3 regions of the Streptomyces sp. NPDC096311 genome follow, and region 2 is predicted to be linked to each of the others. Evidence: riboswitches for the same ligand, from Rfam matches in the RefSeq annotation. Region 2 holds a riboswitch; each other region holds the start of a gene.
What was found. Region 2 has a riboswitch for cobalamin ahead of ACIRA5_RS38935 (CbtB-domain containing protein). Riboswitches for the same ligand answer to the same signal wherever they lie in the genome.
Positions count from the first base shown of each region.

Region 1: linked by a shared signal. The riboswitch ahead of ACIRA5_RS21330 (cobalamin biosynthesis protein) and the one ahead of ACIRA5_RS38935 (CbtB-domain containing protein) in region 2 are both predicted to bind cobalamin.
Region 3: linked by a shared signal. The riboswitch ahead of ACIRA5_RS19935 (ABC transporter substrate-binding protein) and the one ahead of ACIRA5_RS38935 (CbtB-domain containing protein) in region 2 are both predicted to bind cobalamin.

Region 1 covers NZ_JBIWFN010000008.1:67,539-75,233, reverse strand. The annotation lists gene ACIRA5_RS21345 (putative cobaltochelatase) at 1-114, opposite strand, end outside; gene cobN (cobaltochelatase subunit CobN) at 111-3,764, opposite strand; gene ACIRA5_RS21335 (cobyric acid synthase) at 3,761-5,269, opposite strand; gene ACIRA5_RS21330 (cobalamin biosynthesis protein) at 5,266-6,222, opposite strand; cobalamin riboswitch at 6,322-6,464, opposite strand; gene ACIRA5_RS21325 (hypothetical protein) at 6,576-6,800, opposite strand; gene ACIRA5_RS21320 (anion permease) at 6,813-7,695, opposite strand, start outside.
Region 2 covers NZ_JBIWFN010000019.1:148,482-156,176, forward strand. The annotation lists gene ACIRA5_RS38910 (SpoIIE family protein phosphatase) at 1-2,351, shown strand, start outside; gene ACIRA5_RS38915 (helix-turn-helix transcriptional regulator) at 2,400-3,413, opposite strand; gene ACIRA5_RS38920 (VOC family protein) at 3,510-3,908, shown strand; gene ACIRA5_RS38925 (hypothetical protein) at 3,970-4,872, opposite strand; gene ACIRA5_RS38930 (CbtA family protein) at 5,218-5,970, opposite strand; gene ACIRA5_RS38935 (CbtB-domain containing protein) at 5,994-6,215, opposite strand; cobalamin riboswitch at 6,250-6,398, opposite strand; gene ACIRA5_RS38940 (MFS transporter) at 6,519-7,695, opposite strand, start outside.
Region 3 covers NZ_JBIWFN010000007.1:240,663-248,357, reverse strand. The annotation lists gene scpA (methylmalonyl-CoA mutase) at 1-185, opposite strand, end outside; gene ACIRA5_RS19955 (methylmalonyl-CoA mutase family protein) at 185-1,990, opposite strand; gene ACIRA5_RS19950 (GNAT family N-acetyltransferase) at 2,111-2,665, opposite strand; gene ACIRA5_RS19945 (ABC transporter ATP-binding protein) at 2,741-3,523, opposite strand; gene ACIRA5_RS19940 (FecCD family ABC transporter permease) at 3,520-4,533, opposite strand; gene ACIRA5_RS19935 (ABC transporter substrate-binding protein) at 4,545-5,579, opposite strand; cobalamin riboswitch at 5,617-5,800, opposite strand; gene ACIRA5_RS19930 (cytochrome P450) at 5,880-7,055, shown strand; gene ACIRA5_RS19925 (acyltransferase family protein) at 7,056-7,695, opposite strand, start outside.

The DNA of each region.
Region 1 (7,695 bases), on a different contig from region 2:
CTTCTCACCGCGGACGAGTACACCGCCCACGGCGGGCGACACGGCGTTCAGCAGCAGCGCGAGCCGCAGGTCGTCCTGGCCGACCACGGCCGTGAACGGGAACGGGGTACTCACTGGTCGTCGCCCTCCAAGTCGCCTTCGAGCTCCAGATAGGTGGCACGCAGCCGCTCCAGCGTGTCCGCGTCCGGCTCGGCCCACAGCCCCCGGTCGGCGGCCTCGAGGAGCCGTTCCGTGATGCCGCGCAGCGCCCACGGGTTGGACTTCTTCATGAAGTCCCGGTTCTCCGCGTCGAAGACGTACTCCGCGCTGAGCTTCTCGTACATCCAGTCGTCCACGACCCCGGCGGTGGCGTCGTACCCGAAGAGGTAGTCGACGGTCGCCGCCATCTCGAAGGCGCCCTTGTAGCCGTGCCGTCGCATGGCGGCCATCCAGCGCGGGTTGACGACCCGGGCGCGGAAGACGCGGTGGGTCTCCTCGCCGAGCGTGCGGGTCTTCACCTGGTCCGGTACGGCCGAGTCACCGACGTACGCCTCCGGGCTCGCGCCCGTGAGGTGCCGGACCATCGCGACCATGCCGCCGTGGTACTGGAAGTAGTCGTCGGCGTCGACGAGGTCGTGCTCACGGGTGTCGACGTTCTTCGCGGCGACGGCGATGCGCCGGAACGCGATCTCCATGTCCCCGCGCGCCGCCCGCCCGTCCAGCCCGCGCCCGTACGCGTAGCCGCCCCACACCGCGTACACCTCGGCGAGGTCCGCGTCGGAGCGCCAGTTGCGGGCGTCGATCAGGGGGAGGAGCCCGGCACCGTACGCGCCCGGCTTGGAGCCGAAGATGCGGGAGGTGGCGCGGCGCCGGTCGCCGTGCTCGGCGGTGTCCTCGTCGGCGTGCGCGCGGACGTAGTTGCGGTCGGCGGGTTCGTCCAGCTCGGCCACCGCGCGCACCGCGTCGTCGATCAGGCCCACGACGTGCGGGAACGCGTCCCGGAAGAAGCCGGAGATGCGGACCGTGACGTCGATGCGCGGCCGGCCCAGCTCCGCCAGGCCCACCACGTCGAAACCGGTCACGCGGCGCGAGGCGTCGTCCCAGACCGGGCGGCAGCCGAGCAGCGCGAGGATCTCGGCGATGTCGTCGCCCTGGGTGCGCATCGCGGACGTGCCCCAGACCGTCAGACCGACGGACTTCGGGTACTCGCCCGTGTCCTGGAGGTACCGCTGCACCAGGGAGTCGGCGAGCGACTGCCCGACCTCCCAGCTCAGCCTGGAGGGGATCGCCTTGGGGTCGACGGAGTAGAAGTTGCGGCCGGTCGGCAGGACGTTCACCAGCCCGCGGGTCGGTGAGCCCGACGGGCCCGCGGGGACGTACCCGCCGTCCAGGGCGCGCAGGATGTGGGTGATCTCGTCCGTCGTCCGGGCCAGGCGCGGCACGACCTCACGGCAGGCGAACTCCAGCACCGCGACGGCGTCGGGCAGTTCGACGCCCAGCACCTCCCGTACGAGAGCGGTGCTCTCGGACGTCACCCAGCCGCGCTCCTCCATGCCCTCGGCCATCCGGCGGCACAGCTGCTCCAGCAGGTCGATCGCGTCGGCCCCGGTCCGCGCCGGCCCCTCGACGAGATCCGACAGCTCGACCGGCACCTTCACCGGCGCGCCCGGCTCGGCGAGCAGTTCCTTCTCGACCAGGCCGAAGTACTCGGCGAGGCAGGCCCGCAGCCCCGGCAGCGCGTTCGCGGTGCCGCCCCACACCTGGGAGGCGCGCAGCACGGCCAGCACGAGGTTGACGCGCGGCTCGGCCTCCGGGCCGCCGCCGAGGACGTGCAGACCGTCGCGGATCTGCACGTCCTTGATCTCGCACAGATAGCCGTCGATGTGCATCACGAACTCGTCGAACGCCGCGTCGTCCGGCTGGTCCTCCACATGCAGGTCGTGGTGGAGTTCGGCCGCCTTGACCAGCGTCCAGATCTGCGCGCGGACGGCCGGGGCCTTCGTCGGGTCCAGGTCGGACACCAGCGCGTACTCGTCGAGGAGCTGCTCCAGCTTGGCCAGGTCACCATAGGTGTCGGCGCGGGCCATCGGCGGTACGAGGTGGTCGACGACCGTGGCGTGGCCGCGCCGCTTGGCCTGGGTGCCCTCGCCGGGGTCGTTGACGATGAAGGGGTAGACGAGCGGGAGTTCACCGAGGACGGCGTCCGGCGCGCAGCCGCCGCTGAGCCCGAGACCCTTGCCCGGCAGCCACTCCATCGTGCCGTGCTTGCCCATGTGCACGACGGCGTCGGCGCCGAAGCTGTTTTCGAGCCAGCGGTACGCGGCCAGGTAGTGGTGCGAGGGCGGCATGTCCGGGTCGTGGTAGATCGCGATCGGGTTCTCGCCGAAGCCGCGCGGCGGCTGGATCATCACGACGACGTTCCCGAACTGGAGGGACGCCAGGACGATGTCGTCGCCGTCCACGTACAGGCTGCCCGGCGGCTCGCCCCACGCGTCCAGCATGCCGCGCCTGAGATCCGGGTCCAGCCTGTCGAACCAGGCCCGGTAGTCGGCCAGCGGCACCCGTGCGGGCGCGGCGGCCAGCTGCTCCTCCGTGAGCCATTCGACGTCGTGGCCACCGGCGTTGATGAGCCGGTGGATCAACTCGTCGCCGTTGTCGGGGTGTCCCTCGACGACATACCCGGCGTCCCGCAGCGCGTCGAGCACCCGTACCGCCGAGGCGGGCGTGTCGAGGCCGACCGCGTTGCCGACGCGGGAGTGCTTGGTCGGATAGGCGGTGAAGACGAGCGCCAGCTTCTTGTCGGCGTTCGGCTTGTGCTTCAGCCGGGCGTGCCGTACGGCGATTCCGGCGACGCGCGCGGCCCGCTCGGGGTCGGCGACGTAGACCGGCACCTCGTCGGGCCCCTGCTCCTTGAAGGAGAAGGGGACGGTGATCAGACGGCCGTCGAATTCGGGGATCGCGACCTGCATCGCCGCGTCCATGGGGGAGAGGGCGGCGTCCGACGCGTCCCAGGCACTCCTGGACGAGGTCAGGCAGAGCCCTTGCAGCACGGGGACGTTCAGGTCGGCGAGCGCGCCGATGTCCCAGGCCTCCTCGTCGCCGCCCGCGGACGCCTCCGAGGCGTGCGTGCCGCCCGCCGCGAGCACGGTGGCGACCAGCGCGTCCGCCGTGCCGAGGATCTCGTACAGGCCCGCGTCCGCGCCGCGCAGCGAACCGCAGTACACGGCCAGCGCGTTGGCGCCGCGCGCCTCGATCGCGTCGCACAGCGTGTCCACGAACGCGGTGTTGCCGGACAGCTGGTGGGCCCGGTAGAAGAGCACGCCGACGGTCGGCCGGCCCTCGACGAACGCGCGCTCGCCGTGGACGCCGTACTCCGGCATCTTCCGCGGCTCCTCGAAGCCCTCACCCGTCAGCAGCACGGTGTCGGAGAGGAACCGGGCCAGCTCGGTGAGGTTGTCCGGGCCGCCCTCGACCAGGTAGCGCAGCGCCTCGGCGACGACACCGGCGGGCACCGACGACTCCGCCATCAGTTCGGCGTCGGGTACGGACTCCCCGCCGAGCAGCACGGTGGGGATGCCCGAGGCCTTCAGCTTCCGCAGGCCCTCCTCCCAGGCACGCTTGCCGCCCAGGAGTCGTACGACGGCGATGTCCGCGCCCTCGACGAGGGACGGCAGTTCGCCCTCGACGTCCACCCGGGTGGGGTTGCCGATCCGGTACGGGGCGCCGGAGGCACGCGCCGCCAGCAGATCGGTGTCGGCGGTCGACAACAACAACACTGTGCTCATGCGGGCGCTCCCGGTGGAATGAAAGGCAGTCCTTGCGGCGCGCCCGACTCGATGAGCCGCCACAGCGCGTCCGTGTCCGCGTGTTCCTCGATCAGATCGCCGAGCCGGTCGAGCTGCTCCTCGCGCAGCGCCGCGAACGACGTGTCGGCGGCCGGCACGAAACGACGGCCCGCGGCGGCCGCCACCTCGCGCAGGAAGGCGCGCCGGAAGCCGTCCGACTCCAGCGAGCCGTGCCAGTGCGTGCCCCAGACGGCGCCGACCCGGCACCCGTCCAGGAACGGTTCACCGCCCGTCACCTCGGCGACGCCGTGATGGATCTCGTAGCCCTCGACGTGCTCGCCGAGCGCCTCCCCGACGGGCCGGGTCAGGGTCTTCTCGCGTGCGAACCGCACGCGGACCGGCAGGAGTCCGAGCCCGTCGACATGACCGGCGCGCGACTCGACCTCGTCCTCGATGTGCTCGCCGAGGACCTGGAATCCGCCGCAGATGCCCAGCACGGGCCGCCCTTCGGCGGCTCTGCGCAGGAGGGCGTCCGCGAGTCCTCGCTCGCGCAGCCACTCCAGCGCCTTCACCGTCCCCCGGGTCCCGGGGACGACGACGAGGTCGGCGTCGGCCAGCTCCTCGGCCCGGTCCACGAACCGCACGACGACACCCGGCTCGGCGGCCAGCGCGTCCACGTCCGTGAAGTTGGACATCAGCGGGATCGCGCAGACGGCGACGCGCAGTACGTCCTCGCCGACGGGGGAGGTCACCTGGGACTCCCGGACCGCTCCCCGCAACGACACCCGCAGCCCGTCCTCCTCGTCGATGCCGAGGCCGTGCCGGAACGGCAGGACGCCGTACGTACGCCGCCCGGTGAGGCCGTGGAGCATGTCGAGCCCCGGCTCCAGCAGGGAGACGTCCCCCCTGAACTTGTTGACGAGGAACCCGGCGACGAACTCCTGGTCCTCGCGCGACAGCAGCGCGACCGTCCCGAAGAACGAGGCGAACACACCCCCGCGGTCGATGTCGCCGACGACGAGCACGGGTAGCCGCGCATTGCGCGCGATCCCCATGTTCACGATGTCGGTCCGCCGCAGATTGATCTCGGCAGGACTGCCGGCCCCCTCACAGATCACCGCGTCATACGTGCCCCGCAACTCGGCGAGACAGTCCAGCACGGTGGTGAGGAGGGCTTCCTGGCGCCCGCCGTGGTAGCCACGGGCCGTCATCTCACCCACGGGCCTGCCCATGAGGACGACCTGACTGCTCCGGTCGCTGCCCGGCTTGAGCAGCACGGGGTTCATGAGCGCGGTCGGCTCCACCCGGGCGGCCTGTGCCTGCATGGCCTGCGCGCGCCCGATCTCGGCGCCCTCGCGCGTCACGAACGAGTTCAGGGACATGTTCTGCGCCTTGAAGGGCGCGACCTTGACGCCGTGGCGCACCAGCCATCGGCAGATCCCGGCGGTCACGACACTCTTGCCCGCGTCGGAGGTGGTCCCGGCGACGAGCAGCCCGCCGCTCATGACGTACGCCCCTTCCTGAGAAGCCTCTGTACGAGCAGCCGCCCGCCGGCGCTCACGCCGAGGGTGAGCCAGCCGACACGGCGTGACAGCCGTACGGCCCGCTCGATGTCGTCGACGTGCACGGCGCGCCCGGCGCCGTTGAGTTCGGGCCGGTGCTCGACGCGCCCGCCGTAGGAGAGGGTGCCGCCCAGGCGCACCCCGAGCGCCCCCGCGAACGACGCCTCCACGGGCCCGGCGTTGGGGCTCGGATGCTTGACAGCGTCGGCGCGCCAGGCCCGCAGGGCCCCTCGTGGACTGTCACCCGCGAGGGCGGCGAGCACGGCGGTGAGACGAGCCCCCGGCCACCCGGCGACGTCGTCGAGCCGAGCCGAGGCCCACCCGTACCGCCGGTACCTGGGCGACCTGTGACCGACCATGGCGTCAAGGGTGTTGACGGCCCGAAAGCCCACGAGCCCCGGGACTCCGGCCACGGCGCCCCACACCAGGGCGCCCACCACGGCGTCGGAGGTGTTCTCGGCGACGGACTCCACGACGGCGCGCGCGATGCCGTCGGCGCCGAGGGCCTGGGGATCCCGCCCGCACAGATGCGGCAGCCGCTCCCTGGCGATCTCGATCTCCCCGTCCGCGAGGGCGTCACCGATCGCCCGGGCCTCCCGCCCGAGTGTGGTGCCCCCGACGACGGCCCAGGTGGCGGCGGCCGTCAGCGCGAGGGACGCGGCACGTGAGGGGCGTACGGCACGGGAAGCGACGGCGGCGAGTCCGGCGGCACCTCCCACGCATACGGCGGTGTGCAGCGCGCCCCACCCGCGGTGGTCCCGCCACAGCACCCGCTCCACGGCTGCCGCGCTCCGCCCGAAAGCGGCGACCGGATGCCCCCGGCGAGGATCGCCGAGCAGCAGATCACCGAGGAGGCCGGCGGCGGCGCCGTACGCGAAGACGCGATCGGCACGCACGGGGTCAGCCGACCGTCAGGTCGGGTGGAACCGTCGCTCGGGGGGCACTTGGGCAGCCGCGCATGGCGTTATGTCCTCACTCAGGGTGTCCGCGCCCTGGTTCGACGAGACCGGCGGGGAGAGTTCCTGGCTCCCGGGGAGTTCCTTCCCCGGTCACAGTGGCGGGACCGCGCCGGATTCACACCGGCTTCCTCTTCTGTCGCCGTACTTGGCTCCGGCAGTCCACCACGGGTTGGAAGACCCGTCAACTTGCTGTTGACCTGCGCGGGGAGAGTGTGCGAAGGCCCACATACAGGTGGGGTGCGGGACGGTGATCCGTCCCGCACCCCACGCGAAGTGGCGCCCGTTTTGGGTTACTTGCCGACGATCAGGAAGATGCCGTACGCCACCGCCGCGGCGCACGCCGCGAAGCAGACGTACGCGCCGGTGACCGCGAGGGCCGCGGAGCCGCCCTGGGCGGACGCGGACTCGCGCTTGGAGAGTCCGACGATGCCGAGGGTGAAGAGGCCGACGAGGCCGACGGTGGTCACGAGGCTGACTCCGAAGACGGAGCCGAGGGCTGCCCAGTCGATGTGCATGCTGTTCTGTCCTTACACCGTGGCCGGGCGGGTGGGCTCCGCGTCCGGGGACGGGATGGTGGTCTTCAGGTCGCCGGACAGGCCGGCGGTGACGGGGCCCGCGGGCGGCGGGGTGACGGCGGCGACCGCGGCGGTGACGACGCCCGCGGGCTCGGTGTGGACGTCGTTGACGTTGTCGACGGTGACCGGCTGGCGGCGGGAGAGCTTCCAGATGGTGCCGGCGCCGGCGACGAGCAGCGCGCCGGTGAGGACGATGCCCCAGGTGCCCTGCTTGGTGAGGAACTCGGCGCAGGCACCGGCCAGTCCGGCGGCCGGCAGGGTCAGGCCCCAGGCGACGAACATCCGGGTCGCGGTCGACCAGCGGACCACGCCGCCCTTGCGGCCGAGGCCCGAGCCCATCACGGCGCCGGAGCAGACCTGGGTGGTGGAGAGGGAGAAGCCGATGTGGGAGGAGGCCAGGATGGCCGTCGCGGCGCTGGTCTGGGCGGCGAAGCCCTGCGGCGGCGCGAGGTCCGTGAGGCCCTTGCCCAGGGTGCGGATGATGCGCCAGCCGCCCAGGTAGGTGCCGAGCGCGATGGCCGTACCGGCCGAGACGATGACCCACAGCGGGGGGTTCGAGCCCGGGGCGATGACGCCGCCGGTGACCAGGGCGAGGGTGATGATGCCCATCGTCTTCTGGGCGTCGTTCGTGCCGTGCGCCAGGGAGACCAGGCCGGCGGAGGCGATCTGGCCGGCGCGGTACCCCTTGGCGGTCGCCTTCTCGTCGGCGCGGTTGCCGATCCGGTACGTCAGCCGGGTGGCCAGCGTCGCGGCGAGTCCGGCCACGATGGGCGCGGCGACCGCGGGGATCAGCACCTTGGTGACGACGGTCGAGCCGTTCACCGACGACCAGCCG
Region 2 (7,695 bases):
GGGGGTCGGTCATGGTGTGGAGTGCCGGAGCCACGCAGCTGCTCGGCTACGAACCCGAAGAGATCGTGGGCCGCCATGCCACCGACCTGCTCGCCGCCGACCTGCCCGCCTCCGCGCGGCGTCACATCGCCGACGGGCGCCAGTGGGCCACCGAGGTGGCGCTTCGGCACCGGGAGGGTGGTCGTGTCGTGGTGCGGCTGCGGGGAGCGCCGCTGGTGGACGCGGCGCGCCACAGGCTCTGGCTCGTGACCGGCGCGGCGCTGACGAACCCTGCCGGACCGTCCGACCCGAACGCGGCCGCGATGTGGGGCCGCACGCTGGCGCAGCTCCCGCTGCCGGTGGCGGTCTACGACCTCGATGCGCGGCTCGTGGCCGCCAACGAGGTCATGACGCGGGTGATGGGCAGGACCGAGGAGGAGATGCGGGGCCTGACGCTGTGGGAGATCGAGCCGAGCTGGCCCTTCGACGAGTACGACCGCCTCCAGCGGGAGGTGCTGCGCACCGGTGAGATGATCTTCCATGAGCAGCACGGCCAGGCTCCCGGCGAGACGCGGGAGCATGCGTGGTCGATGTTCTTGTCGCCGTTGAAGGACGAGAACGGCACGGTGCACGGGCTGTCGGCGGCGGTGTTCGACACCACCGAGCAGTACTGGGCCCGACAGCGCCTGGCCGTGCTCAACGACGCGAGCCTGCGCATCGGCAGCACCCTGGATGTGACCCGAACGGCCGAAGAGCTGGCCGAGGTGGCTGTGACCGGGTTCGCGGACTTCGTCACCGTGGACCTGCTGGAATCCGTGGCACAGGGCGAGGAGCCGCGGTCGGTGCCGCCCGGCGAGTCGGTCACGGTCCGCCGCACCGCGCAGCGATCGGTGCTGAGGGGATGCCCGGAGTCGGTGGTCGCCTCGGGCGGCACGAGTCTCTACCCGGCGGATTCGCTGCCGGTGCTGGCGCTGGTCAGCGGCCGGGGCACCCTGCACCGGTCGGACGATCCGGCGCTGCGGGCGTGGGTCGAATCATCCCCGGCCCGTGCCGAGACCGTGGGCAAGTACATGATCCACTCGGTGATGATGGTCCCGCTGCGGGCCCGGGGCGTGACCCTGGGCCTGGTGCACTTCCTGCGGCACCGGACGCCGGAGTCCTTCGGCGAGGACGACCTACTGCTCGCGGAGGAGATCGTCGCCAGGGCGGCGGTGAGCGTGGACAACGCTCGCCGCTACACCCATGAACGCCGCACGGCGCTGGCACTCCAACGCAGTCTGCTGCCCGAGCGGCCACCGGCTCTCACGGCGGTGGAGGTCGCCTACCGTTACCTCCCGGCAGGTTCCGGGGCCGACATCGGAGGGGACTGGCTCGACGTGATCCAGCTGTCCGGCGCGCGGGTCGCCCTGGTCGTGGGCGACGTGGTGGGCCATGGCATTCAGGCCTCGGCCACGATGGGCCGCCTGCGGACCGCCGTACGGACTCTCGCGGACATCGATCTCGCCCCCGACGAGTTGCTCACCCAACTCGACGACCTCGTCATCAGGCTCGACCGGGAAGAGGGTCCGGAGGCGCGCGGACGGGTGGAGGAGACCTCGGGTGAGGTCGGGGCCACCTGTCTGTACGCCGTGTACGACCCGGCGTCCCGCCGCTGCACCCTGGCCCGCGCCGGGCACCCGCCGCCCGCCCTGGTCACCGCGGACGGCACCGTGCGGTTTCTGGACCTGCCCGCCGGGCCGCCGCTCGGCCTCGGCGGCCTGCCGTACGAGTCCACCGAGGTGGAGCTCGGCGAGGGAAGCCTGCTCGCTCTCTACACCGACGGCCTGGTCGAGGCCGCCGACCGGGACATCGGCGTCGGGCTCGAACTGCTGCGCCGGGCGCTCAGCAGTCCGGCCGACACGCTGGAGGAGACCTGTGACCAGGTGCTGAGCACCGTGCTGACCCGCCGTCCCGCCGACGACATCGTCCTGTTCCTGGCCCGTACCTCCGCGCTCGACGCCCGGCAGATGCGGACCTGGCACCTGCCGCGGGATCCCGCGGCCGTCGCCGGGGCCCGCAAGGTGGCGGTCGAACAGGTGGCCGCGTGGGGGCTGGACGAAACGGCGTTCGCCACCGAACTGATCGTCAGCGAACTGGTCACCAACGCCATCCGCTACGGCGAGGCGCCGATCCGGCTACGCCTCATCCGCGACGCCACGCTCATCTGCGAGGTCTCCGACGGCAGCAGCACCGCCCCGCACCTGCGCCGAGCCCGGATCTTCGACGAGGGCGGGCGCGGGCTGCTGCTGGTTGCCCAGGTCGCCGAGCGCTGGGGCAGTCGCCAGACCCCCACCGGCAAGACCATCTGGGCCGAACAGCCACTGCCCGCGTGACACCAGCACGACCCCGCACCGCCACCGGCGCCGGCCGTGGTGGTGGGCTCACGGCACCGGTCGTACGTCGGGCGGGCGCCGCCGGGCGGAGTTCACCAGCCGGTCGGCGAGCGCGACGACGAGACCGCGGAGCTCGTCAGGTCGCTCGATGACGAAGGGCAGATCGAGCGACGCGAGCACCGGAGGCAACCAGTCGAGCCGTTCCACACGCAACCGGACACGCGACCAGAGCTCGCCATCACCGTCCGCACGGCCCGCTGCCCGCTGCTCCTCGACGATCGCGACGCTCGCCGGAAGCCGGACGCGGATCTGCTCGGCCGTCCCCCGGATCCTCAGGATCACTTCGTGCCGGTACGGGGCCTCGGCGAACCCCGACAGAACGCGCCGCGCCGGATCGAGTCCCGCGGGCGGCTCGAAGGAGCCGGGCAGCGACCTCGCGTCGGCGATGCGGTCGAGCCGGAACGTGCGGTCCTCGCCGCTCTCGGGCTCCGCACCGGTTACGTACCACCGGCCCGAGTGGACGACGAGCCCGTACGGGTGCACCGTGCGGGCGCTGTGCCGGCCGTCTCCGGCGGTGTACCGGATCGAGATCGGCCGGCGATGGCGGATCGCGTCGGCGATCGAGAGCAGGACCGCGCTCTGCGGTGCGGCTGTCTCGTCGGGCGAAGCGGTGAAGGCGAGGGAGTCGAGCACGGCGTCGAGTCTTCGGGCGAGGCGCTTGGGCAGGACCCGCCGGATCTTGGCCGTGGCCGTCTCCTGGGCGGTGCCCGTGCTCGTCGGCAGCCCGGCTCGGCGACCGGCGATCAGGCCGAGCAGCACGGCCAGCGCTTCGTCGTCGCCGAGCATGAGCGGAGGCATGCGGTGGCCGGGGGCGAGCCGGTACCCGCCGTAGCGGCCACGCACCGATTCGACGGGCACGTCGAGGTCGACCAGGTGGTCCACATACCGGCGCACGGTGCGTTCGTCGACGTCCAGCCGCTCGGCGAGTTCGGCGGCTGTCCTGGTGCCGCCCGACTGCAGGAGCTCCAGCAGGGTCAGCACGCGAGCTGTGGGCCTGGGCATGTTCAGAAGTGTCCCAGCAATACCGGGCGGAATGTGTCCGCTATCCCTCCTAGCCTACGTGCCTACGCATCCCACCGAACCCACCGGGAGATCATCGTGAACCTCGTCTCGATCCGCGTCATCACGGGCGATGTCGCACGCCTCGTCGACTTCTACGAGCGCGCGACCGGCACCCGGGCGAGCTGGTCCCACCAGGACTTCGCCGAGCTCAGGACGGCGTCGGCCACTCTCGCGATCGCCGGCATCCGCACCGTGCCGCTGTTCGCGCCTGACGCCGCCCGTCCGTCCGACAACCGTTCCGTGATCATCGAGTTCCTCGTCGACGACGTGGACGGCGTGTACGAGAACCTGACCGGCTTCGTGGAGGACTTCGTCAACAAGCCCACCACCATGCCTTGGGGCAACCGTTCGCTGCTGTTCCGCGACCCCGACGGCAACCTCGTCAACTTCTTCACCCCGGTCAGCCCTGACGCCGTCAGGAAGTTCGCTTCCTGACGGCGCCGAGGCGGGGCTGTCGGGCTGGGTTACGCCACGCAGGTGACCCCTCGCGCCGTGGTCATGAGCGGCGTGCGCGGCGAGACGCGTACACCGCCCCGGCACCGAGGGCGACCACCAGGGCCGCGCCGCCAGCGAGGGTGCCGACCGGCACGCTCGCACCCGTCTCCGCCAGCGGCGGCCCGCTGTCGCTGGGCGACGGCTCGGGGGTGGCGGGCGGCGTCGACGCCAGCGGGGGCACGTCCGGCGTCGTGGGAGGCGTGGTGGAGGGCTTGGGGCTGGTCGGAGGCGGGGTCGTCTCCTCGGCGGGAGGCTGTCCGCCCGCGGGGGTCGTGGGGGTGGCCGGGGTGGCGGGAGTGGCCGGGGTCGACTCCGACGGCGTCGGGGTGGGCGAGCCCGACGGGCCCGGGGTGCACGGCTGTTCGCCCCCGTTCCACGCCGCTATGAGGTGGTAGGGGGTGACGACGTTGTCGGGCTCGTAGGGCACGGGGCCGTGTCCCTCCCCCGTCTTCCCGTCGTAGGTGATGTCATCGCCGTACAGGTCGATCTGGCCGTAGCAGTCCGGCGTCTTCACGGTGAGCTTCTGCCAGGTCCGCTTCGCGTCGTTCGTACCCGCGACGTCGTCGGCGGTGAGGTAGACCGTGGCCTTGTCGACGAGGCTCTGGTGTCCGGAGACGTACCAGTTCGGCCCCTCGGTGGTGTATTCGGCGAGGGACACGGGGTACTTGCAGCCCTCCCCGACGGTCTGGCCGGGAGCCAGCCGGACCTGGACGCTCCCGGGAACGGTGTCCCATTGGTGGAAGCCGCCCTGCGAGGTCCAGTCGGCGCCCACGACGTTTCCGTCGGCGCCGACGATGCGGTACTGGACCGTGGCGGACTCGCACGCCCCGGCGGTCGTGGCACTGGCCACCCCCGCGCCGAGCAGGGGCACGGCGGAGGTGGCGAATGCGGTTGCGGCGAGCACAGCCAGAGTTCTGGAGTGTTGCGAACGCGACAAGATGAGCCTCGGTGAAATCGAAAGTGTGGGAGGTGATGACGCGCGAGTGACCGACGCGGACGGCGGAACCGGATGATCCGACGCAAGAACCGGCGGCAGGCATGCCGCCCAAGCCACTCGTGTCGCTTCGCCTACTGCAGACGCGGCGAAGCGAGCTGGATTCTTCCAACCTTTAACAACTCCCGTCAATTCTCCACTGGTTGACCACTTCCTCCACGGAACACACCCCGACGGCAGGGGACTTACGAGACCCCGGAAAACGCGAGAGGCCCCCGGATGGTTCCGGGGGCCTCACTCGTGTGGTGGGTCGTGTCAGCTGGGAACAACGACCCGTCCGCTCGCGGCGGCCTTCACCGGCTCGGGATTCAGCAACCGCTCGGCCAACTCGCCGAAGACCAGGCCGAATCCGCCCCACAGGACGGTCTGGATGGCCAGTGCGGAGAGACGGAACCGCCACAGCAGGGTGGCCGGGAAGTCCTTCGGCACCTCGTTGATGACCGGCAGGAACGCGTACGCCAGACCGATCACGACGGCGAAAGCGGCCACCGCGCCAACGGTGGCGTACCAGGTGCCGATCCTGGGTGCCAGCCGCTTGCCCAGGATGGTGGCGGCGATCGCGAGGAGCACGCTGAGCACCATCATCAGGAAGTACAGGGTGGTCCGCTTGCCGATGGTGTCGGGGTTGCCGACCGACGGCGGGTTGGCCGGATACTTCAGGAACGGCACGACGTACACGGCCAGCAACGCGCAGCCGGACAGCAGCAGTGCGGTCGCCCGCGGGCTGAAGCGGCCGACGCGGCCGAGCGCGAAGGCGAAGGCGAGCGCGGCGATACCGCCGAAGGCGACGCCGTAGACCAGGACGCCGGTGGCGAGACCGGCGGTGGACTGCAGGGAGCGGGAGACGATCTCCATCTCGTGCTCGTGGGAGTGGGCTTCCTCGAAGCTGATCGCGCTGTCGACGTTCGGCTCACCGAGGAAGTAGGCGGCAATCAGGGCGAGCAGGCCGGCACCGAGGCCGGCCAGCATGCCCCGCACGAGCAGATTTCTTACCGTTGCGGAGTTCATGGCAGTGCTGCGGGTCCCCTCGGTCAGTGGCAGGGGAAGCCGAGAAGGTGGCGGGCGTCGTGCACCCACTCGTGGACGTCCGAGCCGGAGACGACGGAGGTGGCGCCCTGTTCGGCACCGACGAAGTACAGCAGGACGAGCATCAGGATGCCGAAGAAGACCGCCCACGGAGCAATCACCTTGAGCGGCAGCTTCGCGGGAACGACGGGGGTGGTGGTTGTCGGCTGGGCGACGGTCTGCGCCATGGCAGGACCTCCTCGGGAGTTCGCGTCCCATCTCGGTGGTGCACTGGACGACGGCTACGGGTCTGACTCACGAGGGGTCCCAGCGGGCTGGAGCCTCTCGTTCACAGTGGCGCGACCGTGCCGGTTTCCCACCGGCTTCCGTCTTGCCGTCATCGATATCGCACCGACCGTACCGCGTGTCGGGTGCGGGGCCAAGACCGCGCCACCTGGCGTGATCTTCCTCTCGCACCAGGTGGCCGATCCCGAGTGAACAGCGGGTCAGCGGGGGCGGAACCCAGGTGAGTTCGCTCCCCGGCCCCGCTCTCAGACCGAAGGGGACCGGTCCGCGTCCTGGGACTCGGGCGTGTCCGTCGTACGACCGAGCTTCTGTGCCTCCTCCAGCGTGCGAGCCCCGCGGAGAGGGGAGAACGTGAGCCAGAAGGAGACGACGAGGTAGGAGATCCCGACGGCCCACAGGGCCGTGCCGGGTGACAGGGCGTCGGCCAGGGCACCCCCGACGAGGGCTCCCAGGGGCAGCGTTCCCAGGGCGACAAGGCGGTAGCTCGCGGTCACCGCGCCGATCTGGTGCTCCGGCGGAATGGCCTGTCGCAGGCTGACGGCGAACACGTTGAACAGTGCGACACCGAAGCCGTTCACCATCATGGCGACCGACGCGAGCACGGCGACGTACCCGCCGGCCCGGCTGACGGCGGGTACGAGCAGCAGACCGACCGCGGCCAGCACCGCACCCAGGGCCAGCACACCGCCGACGGCCCACCGCCTGGTGAGCCGGGTGGCGCAGAGCGAGCCGATCAGGGCCCCCACACTGCCGATGCCGGTGATCACGCCCACGACGGTGCCGCTCATGTCGAGATCACGGACGGCGAACACCAGGAAGACGGTCAGGAAGGCCTTCTCGTGCAGGTTCGACAGGCCGGCCTGAACACACAGGTCCCTGATCGGCCGCAGGGACCACGTGTAGCGGAGCCCGGAGCCGATCGCCTTCAGCGCCGACTCACGTGGCTGTTCGGGGGCCTTGACACCCCGCAGCAGCAGACCGCTCACGGCGGCACCGGCGGCGCACGCGGCGGCCACCGTCAGGGTCGGTGACACCCCCAACTGGCCGACGAGGAAGCCAGCCGCGGCGGGACCGGCGAGGGTGCTGACCGAATACGTCGCCTGGTGCAGGCCGTTGGCCGCGGCGATGGAGTTCAGCGGCAGGAGCCTGGGCAGCGTGGACTGGTAGGCGACTTCATAGAAGACGGTGGCGACACCGATCACGGCGGCGGCGACAACAAGTTGGCCGAAGTTCAGCCCGTCGGCCGCCTGGAACGCGGCGAGCACCGCAAGCGCGGCGCCCTGGGCGACACTCGCGGTGACGAGGGTGCGGCGCGGCGGATACCGGTCGACCATGACACCGGCGATCAGCGAGAGCACCACGACGGGGACGAACTGCACCGCCGAGACGAGTCCCACGCCCGTGCCGTCGGCATGGAGGTAG
Region 3 (7,695 bases), on a different contig from region 2:
TCCAGGCCCTCCAGGTCCTGCCCGGTGTACAGCGGCTCGACCGCGATGCCCTCCGGGGTCTCCCACAGGAGACCGGCCCCGCCCGTGGCCTTCTTGACGGCGCTGCGCCACTCGTCGCTCCCGCCGTCGGCCTTCGGGACCCCCAGCTCGATCCCGGAGAAGTCGGGGATTCCCCTCGCTGCCATCAGGACACTCCCATACGGTCGAGGGTGGCGGAGAGCACGGCGACGGCGTCGCACCCCGCGAAGACATAGGCATCGACATCCGGGTACTGCCCGGGACGGCCCGCGAGGAACACGTGCCCGGCGCCCGTCGCCTTCAGCTCCCCGGCGACCTCCGCGGCCCGCTCCTCGTACAGCGTGTCGCTGGAGCACAGACAGACCTCGGTGGCACCGCTGTCCTCGAAGGCGCCCTCGGTGACGGGCTCGATGCCACCCGCCTGGAACAGGTTCGAGGCGAAGGTGAGGCGGGCGGTGTGCGCGGCGGCCGGGCCGAGGGCGGCCAGGAAGATCCGCGGCCGGGAACCGGTCGCCGCCAGGTGGGCGTCGGAGCGGGCCCGCAGCGCCTCGAACGCCTCGTCGCGCCGCACCCGCGGCAGCCCGCCGGACGGCGGTACGGGGGCGGGATCACGTTCTACGAGTCGTTCGGCGAGGTTCGGGAACTCGCTGACCCCGGTGACGGGTTCGCGCCGCTTGGCGAGCTTCGCGCTGCGCGCCTCCCAGGTGTGGGCGAGGTCCTGACCGAGCCGCCCGGAGCGCAGGGCCGCCGCCTGGCCACCCTCCCGCTCGATCCACTGGAAGAACTCCCAGCCCGCGTGGGCGAGTTCGTCCGTGAGCCGCTCCACGTACCAGGAGCCGCCCGCCGGGTCGATCACCCGGGACAGATGCGACTCCTCGACCAGGATCGTCGAGGTGTTGCGGGCGATCCGCCGGGCGAACGCGTCCGGCAGACCCAGGGCGTGGTCGAAGGGCAGCACGGTGACGGCGTCGGCGCCGCCCACTCCGGCGGCCAGCGTCGCGACCGTCGTGCGCAGCATGTTCACCCACGGATCGCGGCGGGACATCATCACCGGCGAGGTCACCGCGTGCTGAACCTGCCCGCCCGGGGCCCCGCAGACCTCGGTCACCCGTGCCCAGAGCCGGCGCGCCGCCCGCAACTTGGCGATGGTCAGGAACTGGTCGGCGGTGGCCGCGTACCGGAACTCCAGCTGGGCGACGGCCTGTTGGACGGTCAGACCCGCCTCGGTCAGCTCCCGCAGATAGGCGACGCCGGTCGCAAGGGAACTGCCCAGCTCCTGCGCCGCCGAGCCGCCGGCCTCGTGGTACGGCAGCGCGTCCACGGTCAGCGCCCGCAGCCCCGGGTACTCCTCGGCGCACAGCCCCGCGAGAGCGGCGACGGGCGCGAAGTCGAACCCGCCGTCTCCCGTACGGGCCTCGTGGCCCAGCGGGTCGGCTCCCAGGTTGCCGCGCGCCGCCTCCGTGGCGACCCCACGCTCCTGGTAGAGCCGTAGCAACTCGCGTGCGGCGGGCTCGACTTCACGTCCCGCGTCGAGGACGACGGGCGCCAGGTCGAGATAGACGCCGTCGAGGACCCGGCCGAGCGAGGACACCGGAATGCCGCCCGCACCGGCGACCAGCCAGAGCGAGGTGACGCCGTTCTCCAGGTCCGCCAGGACCGCCGCGCCGTCGGCGGCCGTGTGCTGCTGCCGTACGTCCCAGCCGCCGAGGGTGTTGCCCTCGGGGCGTCCGCCTCGTACGAAGGGAGCGAAACCGGGCAGGCCGGGATCGGGCGCGGAGTCGTCCGCGGTGTACAGGGGGCGGGCGCGCAGCCCGTCCTCCAGCGTGGTGGACAGGGCTTCTTCCGCTGCCGCGCCCGAGACTTCCTTGCCCGACTTGCGCAGGACGCCTTCAACGAGGCGTTGCCACTGCTCATGGGTCGCGTCAGGGAACTCGGCGGCCAGCGAGAGCCCGTCGTCAGGCAGGACCGTCATGCTCGGATGCTAGGCCAAATACGCAGGTGAGCAGCAGAGGACGCGGCTGTGACCTTGACCTCGCAGAGGTTGTGACCTTGACCTCCCAGGGGTGGTCTTGATCAACAGGCCGGGTTCGTACTACGGCAGCACACGGATTTCGGACAGGGCCGGGTGCCGCGGAGCGAGGAGGACGATCGGGGCGGGGCGCGCCCCGGGCTGCGGGTACACGGTCTGGTGCCAGCCCCGGCAGCGGAAGAAGTTCAGCGCCGCGGTGTCCTGATGGTCGGTCACCGCCCAGGCCCGGTCGTCCATGGCGGGCAGCAGAAGTACGTCGAGGAGCCCGGTGCCGGCGCCACGGCCGCGCGCCGCGGGCGCCACCACGAGATCGGTGATCCGTACGGCACCCGCGAGCCACTCCTGCGACCGCCGGGCCCCCAGTGCCGGATGTTCCGGGGCGGGATCCGCGGAGCGTACGGCGGTGCCGAAGCCGCACAGCCGACTGCCGATGCGGGCGGTCACCGCCAGGAACCCCGGCCGGCGCACCTCGTCCGCGATCCGCTGCCGCATCTCGGAGGCGACTTCTTCGTCCCGCTCGGGCGAACGTTCGCGCGACGACACCAGCCGCAGATGCACGAACTCCTCGACGACGCCGAGCGCCGTGTCGCCCTGATAGACGGTGGTACCGACGTCCATGAACTCCTCCGGCCGGGATGGTCGCCGCTGGCGAGATGACGAGTCGGGCCGCGCCGAGTGGGCGCGGCAGGTTCCTCAGCGGTCGGGGAGTGTTCCCAGAAACCGTATGTGGGGATGGTCGCCGGGGCCTTCGCCCGTTCTGGTGACGGTGGCGCGTACGCCGTAGACGTCGGCGATCAGGGCCTCGGTGAGCGTCTCCGCCGGAGTACCGCAGGCGACGACCCGGCCCTGCGCGAGGACGACGATCCGGTCGCAGTACATGGCCGCGAGGTTGAGGTCGTGCAGGGCGACGACGCTGGTGACGCGGAGTTCCGCGATCAGGGCCAGCAGGTCGAGCTGGTGCTGGATGTCGAGGTGGTTGGTGGGTTCGTCGAGGAGGAGTTCGCGTGGTTCCTGCGCGAGCGCCCGGGCGATGTGGACGCGTTGGCGCTCGCCGCCCGAGAGCGTGTGCCAGGAGCGGTCGGCCTTGTCGGTCAGGCCCGTACGCTCCAGCGCGGTGCGAACGGCCTTCTCGTCGGCCGGAGTCGAGGGCGACCAGGCGCGTCGGTGGGGGATGCGGCCGAGACGTACGACGTCGAGCACGGTCAGGTCGAGCTGGGTGTCGACCTGCTGTTCGACGACGGCGACGCGGCGGGCGACGGCCCGGCGGCCGAGGTCGCCGAGCGGGTGCCCGTCGAGGGTGACGACGCCGGAGGCGGGAGTGAGGACACCGGCGAGCAGACGCAGCAGGGTGGACTTGCCGGAGCCGTTGGGGCCGAGCAGACCGGTGAGGGATCCAGGCAGTGGTGTGAGGTCGACGCCGTCCAGGATCAGCCGGCCGGCGGCGGTGCGGGAGACACGGTCGGCGCCGAGCGTCATCGGTTCACCCTTCGGGTGCGGTACAGGATCAGCACGAAGCCGGGCACGCCGATCAGCGAGGTGACCACACCCACGGGCACCTCCTGCGGGTCGAGTGCGGTACGGGCCACGGTGTCGGCCCAGACCAGGAAGACCGCCCCGGTGAGGGCGGTCACCGGCAGCAGCCGGGCGTGTCCGGGGCCGCCGAGGGCGCGTGCGGCGTGCGGCAGGACGAGGCCCACGAAGCCGATCGCGCCGGCCACGCTGACGAGCGCGGCGGTCAGCAGCGCCGTGCCGCACAGGAGCACCAGCCGGGTACGGGCCACGGAGACGCCGAGGGAGGCCGCCGCTTCCGGTCCGAACGCGAAGGCGTCGAGTGTGCGCGCGTGTCCGAGGCAGACCAGCAGGACGATCGCGGGGACGGCCGCGCACAGCCATACGTCGGTCCAGTCCGCTCCGCCGAGCGAGCCCAGCAGCCAGAACAGAACGCCCCGGGTGGTCTCGGCGTCGGCCGCCGTCATCACGACGAAGGAGGTGAGCGCGGAGAACAGCTGCATGGCGGCGACCCCGGCGAGCACCACCCGATCGGTCGTGCCGCCGAGGGTGTGGCTGAGCAGCAGCACCAGGGCGAAGGAGCACAGCGCGCCCACGAACGCGCCCCCGGAGACGGACAGCGCTCCACCGCCGGCGCCCAGCACGACGACCACGACGGCCCCCGTCGAGGCCCCGGAGGAGACGCCGAGGACGAACGGGTCGGCGAGCGGGTTGCGCAGCAAGGACTGCATGACCGCCCCGCACACCGCGAGCCCGGCGCCGCAGACCGCGGCGAGCAGGGTGCGGGGCAACCGCAGGTTCCACACGATGCCGTCGCGGATGGGGGACAGCTCCGAGGTCCGGCCACCGAGGTGGGAGGCCACCGCGGACCAGACCTCCCCGACGCCTATGTCCGCGGGGCCGATGGTGATGGCCACCGCCACGGACGCGACGAGCACGGCGAGCCCGGCCGCCGCACGCATCACGGTGGAGGTCATGGCGGCGGTGGTCACCCGGCGAGCCCGTACTCGCGCAGCGCCGCGGCCACCTTCTCGACACCTTCGACCGTGCGGATGGTCGGATTCATCGCCTGCCCGCTGAGCTGCACGTACCGCTTGTTCTTCACCGCGTCCATGCTCTTGGTGGCCGGATTGGTCTCCAGGAACTCGATCTTCTTCGCGGCGGTCTCGGCGGTCTGCGACCTGCGGGTGAGGTCACCGATGACCAGGACGTCGGGGTCGCGGTCGGCGACGGTCTCCCAGTTGATCTGGGGCCATTCCTGCTTGGTGTCGGCGAAGACGTTCTTCGCGCCGAGGGTGTGGGTGATGATGCCGGGGGCGCCGCAGCAGCCCGCCATGTACGGGGCTTCCTGGTTGGCGAACCAGTAGAGGACCGTGGTGCCGGACGCGTCGATCCCGTCAGTGGCCTTCGCCACCCGTGCCTTCAGGTCCGCGACGAGTGTGGCGCCGCGCTCCTCGACGCCGAAGACCGCGGCCAGGTCGCGTACTTCGCCGTAGACCGCCTCCATGGTCAGCGGCCCGGTGCGCACGCCATCGCCGTCACCGCTGTTGTCCTTGCCCTCGCAGTCGGCGGGCGAGAGGTACGTGGGCACACCCAGCTCCTCGAACTTCTCGCGCGGAGCCACACCGCCCTTGGCCAGTGTGGAGGCGAAGGAGGCGGCGACGAAGTCGGGTTCGGCGTCGAGGACCTTCTCGAAGGAGGGGGCGTCGTCCGCGAGCCGCGGCACCTTCCCGTTGGCCTTCTCCAGGCCCTTCATGACCGGGTCGGTCCAGGTGGCGGTGCCCACCATGCGGTCGGCGAGGCCGAGGGACAGCATGATCTCCGTGCTGCCCTGGTTCAGGGACACGGCCCGCTTCGGCGCGGAGGCGATCGTGACCTTCCGGCCGCAGTTGTCGAGCGACACCGCACCGGTGGATTTCGGGGACTCGTCTCCGTCGGCGGACGAGCCGCTGCCACAAGCGGTCAGCAACAGGGCTCCGGAAAGGAGCAGGGCACAGCGGCGGGCTGGGGGCGCAACGGGCACGGGACATCCTCTGGCGTCGAGGGCCCAGGCGCGGGGCCCGTTCGTACGGTCCGCCAGCAGGTCTTCGGACTCGGGATCGGCCGGACGAGGCGCCTTCCCGGACTCCGGTCACGTATGACCGCCGTCCAGTGGCTTCGTGTTGCCCCGCCCGTCACCCTTACCGCTGCGCGTCAGCTCCGGATTCGCACCGGATTCCCTTGACTGGCCTCGGCAAATTATCACGCCCCCGTCAGCCGCGGCTTCAGCACGATTGTTAGCCTTGGCTGTGATCCAATTCCCTGTGCCCGGCCAAGGCTTGCGATGAGCGCCGTCGGCTCCTTCCCGCTCGGTGCCGCGACCACGCTCGCCGAACTCGCCGCGGATCCGCATCCGCGCCTGGCGCGACTCCGTGCCTACGAGCCCGTTTCCTGGCTGCCCGAGCTGGACGGCTGGCTGGTGACCCGCCGTGATCTCGCGCTGAACGTGATGCGGGACGCCGCGACCTTCACCGTCGACGACCCCCGGTTCTCCACCGCACAGGTCGTCGGCCCGAGCATGCTGTCCCTGGACGGTGACGAGCACGCCCGCCACCGGGAGCCCTTCACCGCTCCCTTCCGCCCCAGGGAAGTACGCGAGGGCTTCGCCTCGTTCATCGAGCGGGAGACCGACCGGCTCATCACCGCGCTGCAACCGGCGGGCGCCGTCGAACTGCGGCGTGCCTTCGCCGGCCCGCTCGCCGTCGCCGTCGTGACCGAGGCGCTCGGGCTGGTCGGCACCAGCGCGGACACGGTGCTCTCCTGGTACGACTCCATCGTGCGGTCGGTCTCGGACATCACCGCGGGACACGCGGCGGCACCCGCGGGCGCCGAGGCGTACGCGCGGCTGAGGTCCGCCGTCGAAGCCACCGTCGCCGACCGGGGCGCGGCGTCGGTCCTCGGCTCGGCCGCGGAGCGGCTGGCGCTGCCCGAAGTGGCGTCCAACGCCGCGGTGCTGATGTTCGGCGGGATAGAGACCACCGAGGCGATGATCACCAACGCGCTGCTGCACCTGCTGCGACACCCCGGCCAACTTGCCCTCGTCCGTGACGACGACGGCCTGCTGGACGGCGCGATCGAGGAATCGCTGCGCCTCGAACCCGGAGCGGCGGTCGTGGACCGGTACGCCACCCGTGACACCGTCCTCGGCCCGGCCACGATCCGTCGGGGTGAACTGGTCACCGTCTCTCTGGCCGGCGCCAACCGCGACCCGGCCGTCTTCCCCGATCCCGATCGGTTCGACGTCCGCCGCGAGAACGCGCGTCTCCAGCTGGCCTTCGCGCACGGCCCGCACTACTGCATCGCCGCGCACCTCGCCCGGCTGGAGACCCGTATCGCCCTTCAGCGCCTGCTCGAACGCCTGCCCGCCCTGCGCCTCGACCCGGCCCGTCCGGCCACTCCGCAGGGGCTGGTCTTCCGCAAGCCGCCCACCCTGCATGTGCTGTGGGACAGTCCCGCCTGATCAGCGTGACACCGGGGTGCGTCGCAGGGATCTCAGGAAGGGCCGCAGAAGCCATCGCCGGGCGGGTACCTCCACGTACTCGTACAGGAGCCAGGCGAATGCCAGGGACACCGCGAAGGCGCTGATCGCGCCGATCGGCGACGGTGTGAACAGGTGCTGTCCCGCGCGCAGCACGAGCAGGTGGACCATGTAGAAAGCGAAGGAGAGTTCACCCAGCCGGACGAGGGCCGGATGTCGCCACAAGCTGGGCAGGCCGCGCACGTCGGCGAGGGCGGCCGCGGGGATCAGACAGGTGAAACCGACCAGGGTGCAGGCGACGCAGGCGTACGACCCGCCGACCTGGGAGACCAGGAAGTAGCCGATGATCGTCAGGGCCACCGACGCCTCCAGGCCGGGGCCGCGCCAGCGGCCGAGGAGCACGAGGCGGGCGACGGCGACTCCGAGGACGAACTCCGGCAGCCGGGCGGCGGGGAAGGAGTACAGGGTGCGGCCGACACCCAGTTGCAGGTCCGCCCGGGTCAGGATGAGCACGGTCAGGACGCTCGCGCCGGCGAGCGCGGTCGCGGTGAGGGCACCGGCGTGCCGCAGCAGCAGGGCGAACACCGGGAACGTCGCGTAGAAGAACGCCTCGCACGCGAGG